3 regions of the Arthrobacter sp. C152 genome follow, and region 1 is predicted to be linked to each of the others. Evidence: riboswitches for the same ligand, from Rfam matches in the RefSeq annotation. Region 1 holds a riboswitch; each other region holds the start of a gene.
The links. Region 1 has a riboswitch for cyclic di-AMP ahead of ACYSM9_RS08075 (C40 family peptidase). Riboswitches for the same ligand answer to the same signal wherever they lie in the genome.
Positions count from the first base shown of each region.

Region 2: linked by a shared signal. The riboswitch ahead of ACYSM9_RS17715 (aggregation-promoting factor C-terminal-like domain-containing protein) and the one ahead of ACYSM9_RS08075 (C40 family peptidase) in region 1 are both predicted to bind cyclic di-AMP.
Region 3: linked by a shared signal. The riboswitch ahead of ACYSM9_RS18165 (M23 family metallopeptidase) and the one ahead of ACYSM9_RS08075 (C40 family peptidase) in region 1 are both predicted to bind cyclic di-AMP.

Region 1 is NZ_JBTZSU010000008.1:53,426-59,111, reverse strand. It holds gene ACYSM9_RS08100 (glucose 1-dehydrogenase) at 1-656, shown strand, start outside; gene ACYSM9_RS08095 (DUF1810 domain-containing protein) at 665-1,111, opposite strand; gene ACYSM9_RS08090 (DNA alkylation repair protein) at 1,131-1,661, opposite strand; gene ACYSM9_RS08085 (TraR/DksA family transcriptional regulator) at 1,658-2,017, opposite strand; gene ACYSM9_RS08080 (aggregation-promoting factor C-terminal-like domain-containing protein) at 2,038-3,354, opposite strand; cyclic di-AMP (ydaO/yuaA leader) riboswitch at 3,576-3,766, shown strand; gene ACYSM9_RS08075 (C40 family peptidase) at 3,770-4,609, shown strand; gene ACYSM9_RS08070 (protein adenylyltransferase SelO) at 4,667-5,686, opposite strand, start outside.
Region 2 is NZ_JBTZSU010000033.1:18,642-24,327, forward strand. It holds gene ACYSM9_RS17705 (ArnT family glycosyltransferase) at 1-343, shown strand, start outside; gene ACYSM9_RS17710 (ArnT family glycosyltransferase) at 350-2,359, shown strand; cyclic di-AMP (ydaO/yuaA leader) riboswitch at 2,541-2,700, shown strand; gene ACYSM9_RS17715 (aggregation-promoting factor C-terminal-like domain-containing protein) at 2,706-3,404, shown strand; gene ACYSM9_RS17720 (glyoxalase superfamily protein) at 3,473-3,859, opposite strand; gene upp (uracil phosphoribosyltransferase) at 3,900-4,535, opposite strand; gene ACYSM9_RS17730 (phosphatase PAP2 family protein) at 4,548-5,351, opposite strand; gene ACYSM9_RS17735 (nucleoside deaminase) at 5,407-5,686, shown strand, end outside.
Region 3 is NZ_JBTZSU010000035.1:17,132-22,817, forward strand. It holds gene ACYSM9_RS18160 (C40 family peptidase) at 72-737, opposite strand; cyclic di-AMP (ydaO/yuaA leader) riboswitch at 808-984, opposite strand; gene ACYSM9_RS18165 (M23 family metallopeptidase) at 1,128-1,943, opposite strand; cyclic di-AMP (ydaO/yuaA leader) riboswitch at 1,954-2,166, opposite strand; gene ACYSM9_RS18170 (metal-dependent transcriptional regulator) at 2,302-2,997, opposite strand; gene serC (phosphoserine transaminase) at 3,267-4,397, shown strand; gene ACYSM9_RS18180 (DUF3027 domain-containing protein) at 4,463-5,044, opposite strand; gene ACYSM9_RS18185 (cold-shock protein) at 5,051-5,434, opposite strand; gene ACYSM9_RS18190 (hypothetical protein) at 5,650-5,686, shown strand, end outside.

The DNA.
Region 1 (5,686 bases):
TCCTGTCGTACCTGCCGCAGGAAGAGGAAGACGCGTCCCGGATCGCCGGGATCATCGAGGCCGCCGGCCGCAAAGCGGTGAAGGTGCCCGGCGACCTCAAGGATGCGGCAGCGTGCCGGGACCTGGTGGACACGGCCGTGGCCGTCCTGGGCGGCGTGGACATCCTGGTCAACAACGCCGGGAAGCAGGTGGCTCAAAAGGACCTCGAGGACATCACCGACGAACAGTTCGACCACACGCTCAAGACCAACGTCTACGCCATGTTCTGGCTGACCAAGGCTGCCGTACCGCACATGCCGGCGGGCTCCACGATCATCAACACCACCTCGATCCAGGCCTACAACCCGTCACCCACGCTTGTGGACTACGCCACCACCAAGGCCAGCATCAACAACTTCACCAAGGGCCTGGCCCAGCAGCTGGCACCGAAGGGGATCCGGGTCAATGCGGTGGCGCCGGGCCCCATCTGGACCCCGCTGCAAGTCAGCAGCGGCCAGCCCAAGGAGGAGCTGCCGGAGTTCGGCCAGTCCACTCCCCTGGGCCGGGCCGGGCAGCCCGCCGAACTCGCTCCTGCCTACGTCTTCCTGGCATCGCCGGAATCCAGCTTCGTGGTGGGCGAGACGCTGAACGTCAACGGCGGCAGCCCCACCCCGTAAACGGCTGCCTACCCGGCCGGTTCCTGCTCGGCAAGCAGGGCGTCGGTGGCTTCATCCGGCTGGCCGTCGAAGAACTGGGCCAGGACCGTCTTGAACACTGTTTCTCCGGGCGCCGCCCGGAGAAACAGTGTCATGCACGAACGCAGTTTCTGCGCGTCAATGCCGCCCAGGATGTCCGCCGCGGACCGGTCGGCGTGGTTGGTGAGGGCCTGTGCGCATTCGAGCAGCCGGGGGCCGAGGACGTCGTGGTCCAGGTAGGCGCGGGCTTCGGCCAGGGACGAAATAGCGTAGGTGCGCGACGTGGCGCTGCGCCCCAGGCCGGCGATCTGCGGAAAGATGAACCACATCCAGTGTCCGGTCTTGTTGCCGACCCGCAGCTCTTCCAGGGCCTGCCCATAGGTTTCCCCGCTGTTCTGGGCGCTGACGAAGCGGTCAAGGTCAAACGGCTCATTCATTGGATCCTCCACGCAGGTTTCAAAGGGTCGGCTCCCTGGCAAGGGCGTCCGCCGCGGCCTGCAGCTGCGGCTCCGGGTCCTCCCGCCATCTCGACAGGATAACGTCGGCGCGCTGCCGTTCGCGCCCACCCAGCCCCGCCAGCAGGGGAACCAGGACGTCCGCGAGCAGCGGCGCCACCAGTTCCTGCGCCCGTACCGAGCGGAGGAACCCCTCAAGGCGGGTCAGGTCCGAATGCCGGAGCAGGCGGACGCTGGACTGCAGCAGCACCACGGCGGCCAGGCGGCGTTCAAAGACGGGCCGGGCGCCGGGTTTCGGCTGGGCCCAGAGGGCTGAGGCAAGCATGACCAGGGTGTCGTGGTCCAGGTCCTTGAATTTGCGCAGGGCGTCGCGCACTGTTCCCCGGACCGCCCCCACGGACGAGCCGTAGGAGGCGAGGGTGCCGCCCAGCCGGTTGCCGACGTCGTCCGCCCGGTACCAGGTGCCCTCATTCCGAAGCGTCCGGTCGATGAACTCCGCCGCCGCAGCCACGGTGTCCGCGGCGCCGGTCACCGTCCGCGCCCCGCCGCGGCGTGCCGGATGCAGAACGGGGTCCACGGCCGCGCCTCCAGCCGGCCTTCGGCGATGGGGTCCCCGCATACCGCGCACACGCCGTAGGTGCCGGCGTCGATCCTTGCCAGAGCCGCCTCCACCTGGTCCAGCCCTGCCGTGCTCTGCTTCAGGAGGGCCGACGCCTGGGAGAGTTCGAAGGCGATCGTGGCGCCCTCGGGGTCGTGCTCGTCGTCAACATTCGAGTCCTGCCGCGCCGAATTCGCCGCCGCGATGTCGGCCCGGAGAGCCGGCAGCAAAGCCGACCTCCGTTCCCGCTCCTGCTCCAGGAGCACCCGGAAGCGTTCAACGTCTGGCATAGGGAAAGCCTAGCGCCACATCAGTACCAGTTCAGGGCGACGGAGTGGCTCCAGGCACCGCAGGGGGTCGCGTAGCGGTCGCGGATGTAGCCCAGTCCCCAGTCGACCTGCGTCCGGTAGCTGGTCAGCCAGTCACTGCCGGCGCTTGCATACTTGCCCGGCGGCAGCGCCTGCGCGATGCCGTAGGCACCCGAGTAGGGGTTCGTGGCAGTGGTCAGCCAGCCGGATTCCTTTGTCCAGAGCTGCGCCAGGCACTGGAACTGTTCCTGGCCCCAGCCGTACGCGCCCAGGCGCCCGGAGGCATAGTTCTTCGCGCCGGCCGGATCATTGACAGCGCTGCCGGGAAGGGAAGGTACGACGACGGGCGGCGGGCTTGGCACCGCCGCCACCGGAGGTGCGTCCGGCACAGATGGGTCCGGTACGGGGTTGGCGGGACTTCCAGGGGGTGCCGGAGCGGGGGCGGCAGCCGGGGGTGCCTTCGGCTGCCGGGCTGCCGCGGCGGCGGCCTCTTCGGCCTGCCGGCGGGCCTGCTCTTCCGCGGCGGCATGCTTGGCCGCCTGCGCCGCCTCATAGGCAGCCAGCGCGGCCTGGCCCTGGCGGTACTGTCCCTCGATGGCCGCGGTGGTCCCTTTCAGGCTGGCAAGCTGTGCGGTCAGTTCATCGCCGTGCTGCTTTTCCTCCGCAACCTGCCGGGCCAGGGCTTCCTGGGCCGAACGGGCGGCCTCCAGCTTTGCCTTCGCCTCGCCGGCCAGGCGCTCCCGCTCGGCTTTGGCGGCCGTTTCCTGGTCAGCGAGGGAGGCAGCCACCTTGCCGGCAGCCGCGGCCTTGGCCACCAGCGCCGCGGTCTTGTCCCCTGCCAGCTGGACCAGGTTAAAGCCCTGGGCCGTGTTGGCCTCAAGGGCGTCCAGTGCCACGAAAAATCCGGCGTTGGTCCCGCCGGTCTTGTACGACTGCACCGCGAGGGCGCCAAGGGCCTTCCTGTGGCTTGCCAGTTGGCCGTTGGCCCGGGCGGCCTCGGCGGACAGGGTCTGCACCCGCGCGGTTGCCGCTTCGAGGGCTGCCTGCGCCGACGCGTAGCCGGCTGCTGAGCTGACGGCGGTGGCACCCGCAGCCTCGGACTCGGCCTGCAGGCCGGCGAGGAGGCCGTTGATCCTGCTGATTTCCCCGGCTTTGGCAGTTTCGGAGGACTGCGCCTTCTGCACATCGTCCCAGGATGGGTACCCGGCAGGTGGCGTGGGGTCGTCCGCGGAGGCAGGCAACAGTGCGGCCGCGGCCAGTGTAATGGCCAGCAGGCCTCCCAGCACGGGGGCCTTGATCCCGGTCACGATCAGGGGCATAGTCCCGAAGCTTACCGGCAGCCGTGCCGGCCACGAAGGATTTGCGCCGCAATACCGTTACCTCGCGCCATGCGGGGCGCCCTGCAGCGTCCGCAAAACCGCCACAAGACTTTTGCTGAATTCGAGAGGAAGGCCTCGCATGTTATCTAAATGTGACAATTGGCGGGAGCGCGGGTTATGGTCGAATGGTGTCCCTCCCAGACGGGACATTCCCATCAGCTTGCCGAGCCCTGCCGCTGACCCGGGATTCGATCGTTTCCAGCTGGCAGGGACGGGGGAACCACATTTCCACGGCCTTACGAGGCCTTGGGGTTAAGTCGACAGCGCCTTCCGTCCATCGCGGGGTGCTTTCGGCCGGGCATCTCCAGCCCGAACCCGACAGCTCACCCCGCAGGCATGGGAGAGGCGATCAACCGTGTCAAAAATTTCCAATGCTGCCCGTCACCGCGCGACCCCGGCCCGCTCGATTGTGCTCGAAGGCCTGGCCGTGACAGCCAAGTCCCAGGCGCGCTCGCTGGGCCGTCCGGCGCTCGCAGTGGCAGCCGCGTCCGGCATTGCGTTCGGGGTCGGCGCCCCGGCCCACGCCGGTGTCACCGCCCCGGACACCACCGAACAGACTAGAGTCCAGGCCACTGCCGCCCCCGCCGCCGAAGTGGCCGCGCCGGCAGCGGCGGCCGCCACTGTACACACCGTGGCGTCCGGCGACACCTTGGGCGCTATCGCGTCAGCCTACGGCGTCAGCCTGAACGATGTGCTGTCCGCCAATGGCCTGGGACTGTCCTCGATCATCTACCCGGGCGACCAGATCCAGATCCCGGGTGCAGGATACGCTGCCCCGGCACCCGCCCAGGCGCCCGCTCCGGCACCCACCGCCGCAGCCGCTTCGACTCCAGTGAACACCGGGATGAACATGTCCTACGCCTCGGCCACCCCGGCCTCCACCGGAACCGGCACCGGTGCAGCCATCCTCGCCTCGGCCTACAGCCAGCTGGGCGTCCAGCAGGACTGCACCGCCATGGTGGAGAAGGCCCTGCGCTCGGTGGGCAAGTCGGTGGGTGACCTGGCCCCCACCCAGTTCTTCCAGTACGGCACCGTGGTGGGCAGCCCGGCTCCCGGTGACCTGATCATCACCTCCGGCCACGTCGGCGTGTACGCCGGTGACGGCCAGGTGGTCAGCGGCGGCGTCAACGGATACACCACCGAGGTGCACTCCATCAGCTGGCTCGGCGGCTACTCCGCCGTCCGCGTAGCCTAACCACCGCGCGCAGAAGAAGGGCGGCGGCCGGGATTTCTGGCCGCCGCCCTTCTGCGTTCAGGTCCCGCAGAAGGTCATGTAACTCCCGAAGTCCTTGGGCGCTCCCTCGGCGTAGCGTTCCAGCCCCGCCCGTTGCGTAAAGGGTTTGGTGACCGCTTCCAGCAGCCGGCGCAGGGGGTCCAGGTCTCCCCCCGTGCCGGCCGCAAGCGCCTCCTCCACCAGGTGGTTGCGCGGGATGTAGGCGGGATTCACGCGGTCCATCAGGTCCGGGTCGGGGCCCAGGGCCTGCCACTGCCCCGCCCAGGAATCGAAGGCCGCCAGGTCCAGCACCATGCCGCGGACCGGACGGAGGTCCCCGCGGGCCGCCTTGCCGAGGTTCCGGAAGAACAGCGTGTAATCCACCGGGCCGTCCTTCAGGATGGCGACCGCCCCGTCCACGACGTCCGATGCCGCCTCGCTGCCGGCACCGGCCGCGTCCGCCGGCAGGCCCAGCTTTTCTTTCATTCCGCCGGACCAGGCCGCACTGTACTCAGCGCGGAAGGTGCCGAGCGCCTCGACCGCGGGCGCGACGGCTTTCTCCTGGTCCTCGTCGATCAGCGGCAGCATGGCCTCGGCCAGCCGGGCAAGGTTCCATTCGGCGAGGACCGGCTGGTTGGCGTACGCGTAGCGGCCGCTGGTGTCAATGGAGCTGTAGACGGCGCCGGGATTGAACGCATCCATGAATGCGCAGGGGCCGTAGTCGATCGTTTCACCGGAAATGGTCATGTTGTCCGTGTTCATCACCCCATGCACGAACCCCACCAGCATCCAGCGTGCCACCAGGGCGGCCTGGGCGGAGACCACCGAGCGGAAGAGGCCAAGGTACGGGTTTTCGGCCGCGGCGACCCCGGGGTAGTGCCGGCTGATGGCGTGGTCGGCGAGCCGCCGCAGCAGGTCGATGTTTTCCGTGGCGCGGGCATACTGGAAGCTGCCGACGCGCAGGTGGCTGCCGGCCACCCGCGCCAGCACGGCACCGGGCAGCATCCCCTCGCGCCGCACCTGCCGCCCGGTGGCCACCACGGCGAGGGAGCGAGTGGT
Region 2 (5,686 bases), on a different contig from region 1:
AGGAACGGCGGACGCCGCGCTGACCGCACTGCTGTCCGGCACCACCACGAAGTGGTCCGCGATCGTCTCCGGCGCGTCGCAGGCGGCAAGCCTTGAACTGGCGTCCAACACCAGCGTGATTGCCCTGGGCGGCTGGAACGGCGGGGACCCCTACCCCACGCTCGCCCAGTTCCAGGACATGGTGTCCAGGGGCGAGATCAGTTACTTCATCGAAGGCGGCGCCGGCGGGATGGGCGGCGGCATGGGCGGCCGCGGCGGCAACTCGGAGGTCGCGGCGTGGGTCCAGGCCACCTTCCAGGCGCAGACGGTAGGCAACGCCACCGTCTACACGCTGACCAAGTAGGACGCCATGGCCAGCAGCCACTACACCCGGACGGCACCGGCGCGGTCCCCCCGGGTAAATTCCCCCGGCGTAGACTTCCCCGGCGTGCAGGCACCTGGCGCGGCCGGCGGCACCTTCCGAGCACCGGCCTCCCGCCGCGCCCGACTGGAGCTGGCCGTCCTGCTGGTGGCCACGGCGTTGCTGTACCTGTGGAACCTGGGCGCATCCGGCTGGGCCAACGCTTTCTACTCGGCAGCGGCCCAGGCGGGCTCGCAGGACTGGACGGCCTGGTTCTTCGGTTCCTCCGATGCCGCCAATTCGATCACGGTGGACAAGCCGCCGGCGTCCCTGTGGATCATGGGCCTGTCCGTGCGCGTCTTCGGCCTGAGCCCGTGGAGCATCCTGGTGCCCGAGGCCTTGATGGGCGTGGGCACTGCGTGGCTGCTGTACCTGGCGGTGCGGCGGGCCGCGGCGCCGGCCACCGGTGATGACCGGCTGGCGCACCGGGCAGGGCTGCTGGCCGCGGCGGTCCTTGCCCTTACCCCGGTGGCTACGCTGATGTTCCGGTTCAACAACCCGGATGCCCTGCTGGTACTGCTGATGACCGCTGCCGGATACGCCACGCTGCGGGCCATCCAGCAGGACGGGCTGCGGTGGCTGCTGCTCGCCGGGGTCCTCCTGGGGTTCGGGTTCCTGACAAAGCAGCTGCAGGTGCTGCTGGTGGTCCCCGGATTCGCCGTGGCGTATGCAGTTGCGGGGCCGGGCAGGATCCGCCGGCGGCTGGCCCGGCTGGCTGCCGCCGGACTGGCGATGCTCCTCTCCGCCGGCTGGTGGCTTGCCGCGGTGGAGCTGACCCCTGCGGGTATGCGGCCCTACATTGGCGGTTCCCAGGACAACTCCATCCTGGAACTCACGCTCGGCTACAACGGGCTGGGACGGCTCACCGGCGAGGAGACGGGCAGCGTCGGCGGCGGCAACGGATGGGGCGTGCCAGGCCTGTTCCGGATGTTCAACAGCGATTTCGGCGGCCAGGTGGCCTGGCTCCTGCCGTCCGCCCTGATCCTTGCCGCGGGCCTGCTTTGGGTAGGCCGCCGCGCGCCCCGGAACGACGGGGTTCGCGCCTCCGTGCTGATCTGGGGCTCCTGGGTGCTGGTCACCGGACTGGTCTTCAGCTTCATGGCCGGGATCATCCACCCCTACTATGCCGTGGCGCTGGCTCCGGGGATCGCTGCGCTGGCGGGCCTGGGCGGCGTTCTGCTGTGGCAGCACAGGCAGCAGGCCGCGGCCGGGGCGCTGCTCGCGGCGGCAGTGGCGGCGGCGGCCTTGATGGGCTTCTACCTGCTCGGGACCACCTCCGCGTACGGGCCGTGGCTGCGCTGGCTTGTGCTGGCCGGCGGCCTGGCAGCGGCGGCGGGCACAGGGCTGGCCAGGTTCCTGCGCATGCGTTCAATCCAGCGGACGACGGCGGCGCTCGCCATAGCAGCGTCACTCGCCGGCCCCCTGGCGTACTCCCTCACCACCGCGGCGACGGCACACAGCGGAGCCATCGTCAGTGCCGGGCCGGCGTCGGGCTTCGGTGCCGGCAGGACGGGACAAGGCGCCGGCGCCCGTAGCCCGGGCCCGGGAGCGGCACCTTCTGGCGGAACCGGATTGGCGGGTGGCCGGCCGGGAAGCGGCATGGGCGGCCTCCTCGGCGCCCCCACGCCGTCGTCCGAACTGGTGGCCGCGCTCAAGGACGGCGCGTCCCGCTACACCTGGGCGGCCGCCGTGATCGGATCCAACAACGCGGCAGGCTACCAACTGGCAACTGGGCTGCCGGTCATGGCCGTGGGCGGCTTCAACGGCACGGACCCCTCGCCGACCCTGGCGCAGTTCCAGCAACTCGCCGCGGAAGGAAAGATCCACTACTTCGTCGCCGGCGGCGCCATGCGCTCCACCAGCGGATCCGCCGCTCCCGAGCAGATCGCCCAATGGGTGGCAGCGAACTTCACCCCGCAGGCAATCGGCGGCGCCACGGTGTACGTCCTGGCTGGATAACGAAGGGGGAAGACGCACTCGGCCGCAGCCGCCAAAATTGGGGGCGGCTGCGGCTGAACGCACAAGGCGACGCGCACGCCGTCGTGACTTCCGTTACCTAAATGTGACTTAAGCGGGCGATTCCTGTACCGTCGATTAGGTGCGGCCCGCGTTCGGACCGCAATCCCGGGTTGACGCCAAGCTCTGCCGCTTCCCGGATTCCGCTTGAGCAACGGCAGAGGCGGGGGACCCACCGTCCCGGGCAATGACTGCCCTTGGGGTTAAGCAGCACGTGATCATTCCGTGCTGCCGGATGCCCTCATCCGAACCCGACAGCTAACTCCGCAGGTGTGAGAGGCGATCAACCATGTCCAAAAACACGGCAGAACCCTGCCTGCAGTCCAAGGCAAAACACCGGGCCAAACCCCAGGCGGCCAAAAAGAGCACCCTCGGCCGGCGGGCCGCCATCCTCGCGGCATCCTGTGCCGTGCTGGTCGGCGTTGGCGCCGCAGGCCAGGCCACCAACAGCATGGCCCCGGTCTCGGCCACCGGGTCCCACTCTTCCACAGCAGCTTCCGACGCCCAACTGAGCATCGAGAAAAGCGAAATCCGTTCCAACCCTGCCGCGACACCCAGCCCGGCGCCGATCAACGTGGCACCCCAGGCGGCCGAACCGGCCCCTGCCCCGTCCACTCCCCCAGCCCAGGCTGCACCCGCTCCGGCCCCCGCACCCGAGCCGGCTCCCGCCGTCGCGGTCAACGATCCTGCAGGCGCCCAGGCCTACGCCGACAGCCAGCTGGCCTCCTTCGGCTGGAGCGCCGACCAGATGCAGTGCCTGAAGACCCTGTGGACCAAGGAATCGGACTGGACCACCACGGCCACCAACGCCAGCAGCGGGGCCTACGGCATCGTGCAGTCGCTGCCGGCCGAAAAAATGGCAAGCTTTGGAGCGGACTACCTCACCAATTACCGCACCCAGATCAACTGGGGCCTGGACTACATCAAGAAGAGCTACCAGTCCCCCTGCGGCGCCCTGAACTTCCACCTGGCCCACAACTGGTACTAGGAGGCCGGCACCACGCCCGCACCATCAGCAGCCCGCACCCCAAGGTGCGGGCTGCCGCGGTTTAAGTCCTAACCAGCCTGCCCGGCGTTCCGGTAGGGGATGTACTGCACGGCCCACTTGTTGCCGTCCGGATCGGCGAAGTACACGAAGTGGCCCCAGGGCTGGACGTCGATGTCGCTGACCTCCACCCCGTTGTTCTTCAGGAACTCGTGCGCCGCATGGATGTCGTCCACCACCAGCTGCAGGTTGGATCCGGTTCCGGGCGGCGCGTCGGACAGCCCCTCGCCGATGCAGATTGAACAGGCGGAGCCGCGGGGCGTCAGCTGGACGAAGCGGATGGCGTCGGAGGGCCGCTCGTCAAAATCCGGGTTGAAACCCACTTTGTTGACGTAGAAATCCTTGGCGCGGTCCACGTCGGACACGGGGACAAAGACGAGTTCGAGTTTCCAGTCCATCCGCACAGGCTAGCGGCGTGGCCCGGTTTGGGAAAGGGGGTTACCCGGCGATGCCGTAAAGGCGGTCGCCGGCGTCGCCGAGGCCGGGAACGATGTACGACTTGTCGTTGAGCTTCTCATCGATGGACGCCAGGACAATGTGCACGTTGGCCCCGGACAGCTCCTCCTCCAGCCTGGCCAGGCCTTCGGGTGCGGCGAGCAGGCAGATGCAGGTGACGTCGGAGGCGCCGCGCTTGAACAGGAACTTGATGGCCTCGCGGAGGGTGCCGCCGGTGGCAAGCATCGGGTCCAGGACGAAGACCTGGCGGCCGGTCAGGTCCTCGGGAAGCCGCTCCGCGTAGGTGATGATGTCCAGCGTTTCCTCGTCCCGGGCCATGCCCAGGAAGCCCACCTCGGCGGTGGGAACCAGTTTGGTCATGCCCTCGAGCATGCCCAGGCCGGCACGCAGGATGGGGACCACCAGGGGCGTGGGCTTGGTGAAGGCCGTGCCGACGGTGGTGCTGACGGGCGTCTGGATGGTGACGGGCTCGGTGCGGACCTCGCGGGTGGCCTCATAGGCCAGCAGGGTGACCAGCTCTTCCGTCAACTGGCGGAAGACCGGGGACGGGGTGTTCTTGTCCCGCAGGACGGTGAGCTTGTGGGCAACCAGCGGGTGGTCAACAACGAGAGTGCGCATCCCCCAAAACTATCACCCGCCAGAACCCTTCCCCGGGCCGGACGGACCGCCGTCGTGCAGCTCCTGGGCGACGACGTCGCGGACCACGGGACGGTCGAACGACGGTGCGGCACCCGCGTGCTCCCGCCGCCGGACCAGGTGGAAGAGCCGGTGTGCCAGGATGACAATGGACACCCAGGCCAGTCCCAGGATCCAGCCGGCCATGACGTCCGTCAGCCAGTGGTGGCCCAGGAAGACCCTGCTCAGGCCCATGGCGATGATGAAGAGGGTGCCGGCAGTGATCGCCGTGACGCGGGTCCACATCACGTTGAACTGCAGGCAGATGAGGTAGACGATCAGGCTGATGACCACGGTGGTGTTCAGGGTGTGGCCACTGGGGAATGACGGTGAATCCTCGAATGGCGGCACGGCATCCGCATGGTCCGGGCGGGTGCGGCCCACGAGCTTCTTCCCGAGTGTGGTGGCCGTGATGGAGGCTGCGGCCGCTCCGCCCACCAGGACCAGGGGACGCCAGTTGCGGCTGAGGAACGTCAGCCATGCGGTGAGGATGCTGGCAAGGATGGGCATGCCGATGCCGCCGCCGATATTCGTGAAGCCGGTCACCGCCGCGTTAAGGCCGGGATTCCTCAGCGTCTCCGCAAAGGCCAGCGCGGGCTTGTCCAGGTTGGCCAGCCCGGCAGAGTCCACCACGTCGTCATAGACCTCTGAGCCGAGCAATGCCAGGGACACGATGATCACCCCGCCCACCAGGATGGTGAGGGTCAGCGCCGCGTACGGCTTGAACCATGTACTCAAACGGTCGCGCAGAGTGTCCATGCTGCCTCCCGGCGTCGGTAAGTAACCTGAGTAACCCCGAAACTATCATTGAGCCATGCCGTTGCCCGAAAAGAAACACGACGCCTGGATGGGCCTCGCCCTGGCGGAAGCCCGCCGCGCCCTGAGCACGGAGGATGTGCCCATCGGTGCCGTGGTGATAGGGCCCGACGGCGACGTGCTGGGTTCCGGACGCAACCAGCGGGAGGAGTTGGGGGACCCCACGGCGCACGCCGAGGTGGTGGCGATCAGGGAGGCCGCGGAACGGCTGCGGGAACGGGCAAAGGCCGGCGGCGGCAGCGGCGACGGCTGGCGGCTGTCCGACTGCACCCTGGTTG
Region 3 (5,686 bases), on a different contig from region 1:
GAACGGGGATTGGTGTTGAGCGAAAAGCTGGGGGCAAAAGAAAAAGTTCTTGGACCCGGGGGTCCGAAGAACTAGTTCATGGTGAAGAAGGAGGAGGAGCCGGTGGCTGCCACGGCGTGCAGCAAGGTTCCCTGGGAGGGGTTGAGGGCGCTGATCATCATGCCGTTGCCGACGTAGATGCCAACATGCGCGCCGCCGTTCTGCATGACAAGGTCACCCGGCTGGGGGGTGGAGGTCGGCTTCATCACGGTCCACGCGTTCGTGCGGGGGATGCTGATGCCGGCCTGCGCGTAGACCCACTGGGTGAAGCCGGAGCAGTCCCAGCCGGTGACGGGGCTGGTGCCGCCCCAAACGTAGGAGTGGCCGATGCCGGTGTAGGCGATGGCTGCGATGCCGGAGGTGGCTGCAGCGGAGATGGCCGCCCCCGCCTTGCCTGCGGTGGAGCCCTCGTCGCCGGCCGTGCGGTCAGCCGCGGTGGACTGGGTCCGGATGGTTTCCGCCTTGGGGGCAGCGGTGGTCTTCACCACGGGACGCTCGAAGGAAACCGTGGCGGTGGGGGCTGCAGTGACCGCGAGGGCGGTCTGCGAAGAGCCGGATTCGGTGGAGGCAGAGACGCCTGCCGTCGTGTCCGCTGCGGTGGCCGGCAGTCCCATGCTCAGGATGAGGCCGGAAGCGGCTGCCACAACGGCAGCCTGGCGGCCCACGGTCCCGGCGTTGGCACTAACGGCCTTGGACACTGCATCCAAGGGGTTGGTGCGAACCGTTTGCGCACGGTGGCGCGCAGAAGTGTGGCGTGAAGACACGAAGGTAGCCTCTCCCAATGCCTGCGAGGTGAGCTGTCGGATTCGGATGGGAGTCACCCGGCCACGTGCTTCCTGGGAAGCTCGCGACTTAACCCCAAGGCCTTCGACGTGAAGGCCAAAATTGGTTCCCCCGCCCCTGCCAGACGATGAAATGCGAACGGACCTTGAGCGGTGGCAGAGTTAGGCAATCCACTCAAGAGCGTCAACTTCGGAAAAGTTGACGCGAGTTAAACGCTACAGGAGTTTGGACCGAATGTCACATTCAGGTCACGGCGCGTTACCTGAAACTGAGAGCGGACGGTCATTTCACTCGCAAACATCGGGTCAGAGCCAGCCCATGGGGTCGACCACTTCGCCATTGACCTGCACCTCGAAGTGGAGATGGCAGCCGGTGGACGCGCCGGTGGTCCCGCTGAGGGCGACGACGTCGCCGCGGGACACAGTCTGGCCCACCTTGACATTGAACGAGGAGAGGTGGTTGTAGGTGGTCTCCAGGCCGTTGCCGTGATCAATCACCACGCGGTTTCCGCCGCCGAACTCGTGCCAGCCCGCGAAGGTCACGGTGCCGGTGGCGGCCGCAAGGACGGAAGTCCCGCATTGCGCCACGAAGTCCTGGCCGCGGTGGAAGTCGCCGGAGCCGCCGGTGATGGGGCTCACGCGGTACCCAAACGGCGAGGCGGTGGTGAGGGAGGCCAGGGGGGCCGCAAGGGTGCCGGCCGAGGCAGCGCGGCTGACCGAACCGGCGGACTGGGCACTCAAAAGCTGCTTCAGTTTCCCGTCCGGATCCGCCTGGGTCACCACGGCGGAGCGGCTGAAGTCGATCTGGGCGCCAACGTCCGCGGAAATCTGGGGGCTCACGGCGGAGGCCGCAACAGGCGTGCCGCCGGCCGGGCCGGTGGCCACGACGGGGCTGGTGGCCGGCATGGCGACCGTCAACGCGATGCCGCTGGCGGCAAGGGCGATGCCTGCCTTCTGTCCGATGCCACTCGCGGAGGCAAACTCGGTGACTTGCCGAAAGGGACCACGGCGCCGGCGCGCATCGCGGTGGAAATCACGGGGGCGCTCCGCTGCGAGAACCTCGACGACCCGGGGTGTCGAAGCGGGACCGGACGCGCGGCGGCGGCCCCGGGAGGTCTGCATGGTCAAGTGGGGTTCCTCTCTGGGTTAGCCTGCGGAGTTAGCTGTCGGATTCGGGTCAGAGAGATCAAAGACCCGGTCCGCCGTAAGCAAGCTTCCGCGCAGAGAGGTATCCATGGAGGATCCTTCACTGGAGAGGCTTGCTGCTGACGGACTTCACCCCAAGGCAGTCCCCCGCTGCCGGTTGTGGTTCCCCCGCCTCTGCCAGTAACGACTCGTACTCCTGATCCGCTGGCAGAGCTCGGCTCCGGATCAGGTAACGCTTAAGTATCAACGCTTGGTTCAACTATAGGGGCTTAAGACCCTAAGTAACAATTCCGTTATCTTTGCGTGATTGCACGCCCGTGGGGTAAGCGCAGGCCTATTTGACGGCAACGAAGACGTGCGCCGCAACTTCCGGCGGCAATTCCAGCGCGCCTTCGATTCCGGGCACGCGCACCGAAATGTAGTCACCCACGCGCTCGAGCGCCACGACGGCGCCGGGGCGGATTCCGCCTTCGTCCAGCTGGGCCAGAAGTTCCGGTTCCACTTGGATCGGCTCCGCAAGGCGGCTGATGGTCACGCCCGAACCGGGGCCGTAGCTTTTCATGGCTTCCAGCAGGCTGATGGCGCCGTCGGCAAAGCCGGGAGCAGGCCGGCCGCCGAGTTCGGCGAGGCCGGGAATCGGATTTCCGTACGGCGACTCGGTGGGATGGTCCAGCAGTTCGTAGATGCGGCGTTCCACGCGTTCGCTCATCACGTGTTCCCAGCGGCAGGCTTCATCGTGGACATACGCCCAGTCCAGCCCGATCACGTCGGCCAGCAGCCGCTCGGCCAGCCGATGCTTGCGCATCACTTCGGTGGCGCGCTTGCGCCCCGCTTCCGTGAGCTCGAGGTGCCGGTCGCCGGACACCACCACGAGGCCGTCGCGTTCCATCCTGCCAATGGTCTGGGAGACGGTGGGCCCGGAGTGGCGCAGCCGCTCGGCAATGCGGGCCCGGAGTGCGACGATGTTCTCTTCCTCGAGTTCCAGGATGGTCCGGAGGTACATCTCCGTAGTGTCGATCAGATCCGTCATCCAGCTCAGCTCCTCGAGCGCAGTACCTTGCGTTGTCCCACCGTATCGCCTCTTCCCGCGGTGTGGCCCGGAGGAAAGCTTAGCCTATTTTGACTTTGTCCGAATAGCCGGCCCCGGACGTCTCAGTGGCTGGACTATGACGGCGCCGGCTCCCGCCCTTACCGCTGTTCAGGCAGAATGGGGAGGGCCAAGTGCTGCCGTCCGGCAGCCACCAGCTGCCGGGGCCAGACCCCCGACCGAAGCAAAGTCACCGCCGAATTGGAGTACCTGTGAGCGAAACCAGCATCACGATTCCCGCCGACCTCCTGCCCAAGGATGGGCGCTTCGGGGCCGGCCCGTCAAAGGTCCGGCAGGAACAGATCGATGCGCTGGCCGCAGCGTCCAAGACGATCCTTGGCACCTCCCACCGGCAGGCACCGGTCAAGAACCTCGTGGGCTCTGTCCGCGAAGGCCTGGGCCAGTTCTTCCGCGCACCCGACGGCTATGAAGTGGTCCTCGGCGTGGGTGGCTCCACCGCGTTCTGGGACGTCGCGAGCTTCGGCCTGGTTGAGAAGAAAGCGCAGCACCTGTCCTTTGGCGAGTTCGGGTCCAAGTTCGCTTCGGCCACCAACAAGGCGCCGTTCCTGGACGCTTCTTCGATCATCAAGTCCGATCCCGGCACCCGGCCCGCAGCGCAGGCCGAAGCCGGTGTAGACGCCTACGCCTGGCCGCAGAACGAGACATCCACCGGTGTTTCCGCCCCGGTGAAGCGCGTGGACGGTGCGGATGAGGGTGCCCTGGTGCTGGTGGATGCCACCTCCGCGGCCGGTGGCCTGGATGTGGACGTCAGCGAGAGCGACGTCTACTACTTCGCCCCGCAGAAGAATTTCGCCTCCGACGGCGGCCTCTGGCTGGGCCTCTTCTCCCCCGCCGCCATCGAGCGTGCCGCGCGGATCAAGGAAAGCGGCCGCTGGATTCCGGATTTCCTGGACCTGCAGACCGCCATCGACAACTCCCGCCTGAACCAGACCTACAACACCCCGTCGCTGTCCACCCTGGTGACCCTGGATGCCCAGGTGCAGTGGCTGAACTCCAACGGCGGCCTGGACTTCGCCGCCGCCCGCACGGCCGATTCAGCCGGACGCATCTACACCTGGGCAGAGGCATCGGACTTTGCGACGCCGTTCGTTGCCAACCCGGATGAGCGCTCCAACGTCATCGCCACGATCGACTTCGACGATTCGGTTGATGCCGCCACCGTCGCCAAGGTCCTGCGCGCCAACGGCATCGTGGACACGGAGCCGTACCGCAAGCTGGGCCGCAACCAGCTGCGCATCGCCACCTTCGTGGCCATCGATCCGGACGACGTCTCGGCGCTGCTGTCCAGCATCGACTTCGTGGTGGGCGAACTGCGCAAGTAGCCCCGCGTTAATAGACGACGGCGCCGCCCGGGTCATCCCGGACGGCGCCGTTTCGTCTTGCCTGGCTAGGCCTCGGCTTCCGCCTGCGGGCCGTCGTCGTCTGCCGGCCCGTCGTCGTCTTTGTCAGTTTCCGGGGCATCTTCGGCAGCCGGGGCAGCGACGTCAGCGGCCGGTTCCGAAGCCTCCACCGTCCCCGGGGTGCCGGCTTCGGATTCAGGCTCCTGCTCCGGCTCCTGTGCGTCCTCGGGCCGGACGCGCTCCGCCCACGGCACCCATTCGGGGGCCAGGATCGAGTCCTCGGAGGGCAGCAGCCCCAGCTCGTTGACCGTGACCACCTTGGAGCGGGAGTTGCGGGTCAACACGGCATACCATTGCCAGCCCGCGTATCCCGGAAGCCGCGACTCGAACAGGTGCGTCACCAGGCGGTCGCCTTCGCTCTTGGCTGCCAGGTGCGGGCCGATGGTGGCGGCGGGGGTGATGCCCTCTATCGCGGTCCGGGCGGCGTCCACGGCGGCGGCCAGGAAGGCATCAGGCTTTCCGGTACGCCAGACAGGCACACCGGCCTTGCGCTTGGCGGCAGCCTTGGCCGGTGCCTTGGCAGCCTGGCCCTGCACGGGTGCGCCCGGCAGATCAGCTTCGGGGTTCATAGGCGGCTAAACGTCCAGCTCGTCGGCAACCTTGCGCAGTGCGGCCGCGATTGCCTTGCCCTTGTTCCCGTCCGGGTACTTGCCCTTGGACAGGGTCCCGGACAGGTTGTCCAGGACGCTCACCAGGTCCTGCACCAGCGGCGCGAGGTCCCGTGCTGCCGGACGTTTCGCCTTGGCGATGGACGGCGTCTTGTCCAGGACGCGCAGCCCCAGGGCCTGGGCGCCCTTGCGTCCGTCAGCCACGCCGAATTCGACGCGCGTGCCGGCCTTGAGCTCAGTTACGCCCTCGGGCAGCGATGACTTGGGCAGGAATACCTCCTGGCCATCCTCGCCCGCGAGGAACCCAAATCCTTTGTCCTTGTCATACCACTTGACCTTGCCGGTAGGCACGTAATCAACCTTCTTCGTTCTGCTGTCTTGAGACACGGCCAGCTGCCACCGCGTCCGCCCTGTTGTGCGGGTTCAAGGTATGGCAACTGCAAACCGTGTTGGTCTGTATCCTTCAAGGTTACCTGCCGGGTGGCCCAATCACGCGTACGGCGGCCCTGTTCACCGTCGACTGGACAGTTCAGCCTTGGACTGGCCTGCGCTGTACCGTTACGTCCATGACTCTCTCACGATACCGGCGGCCGCTGACGATCC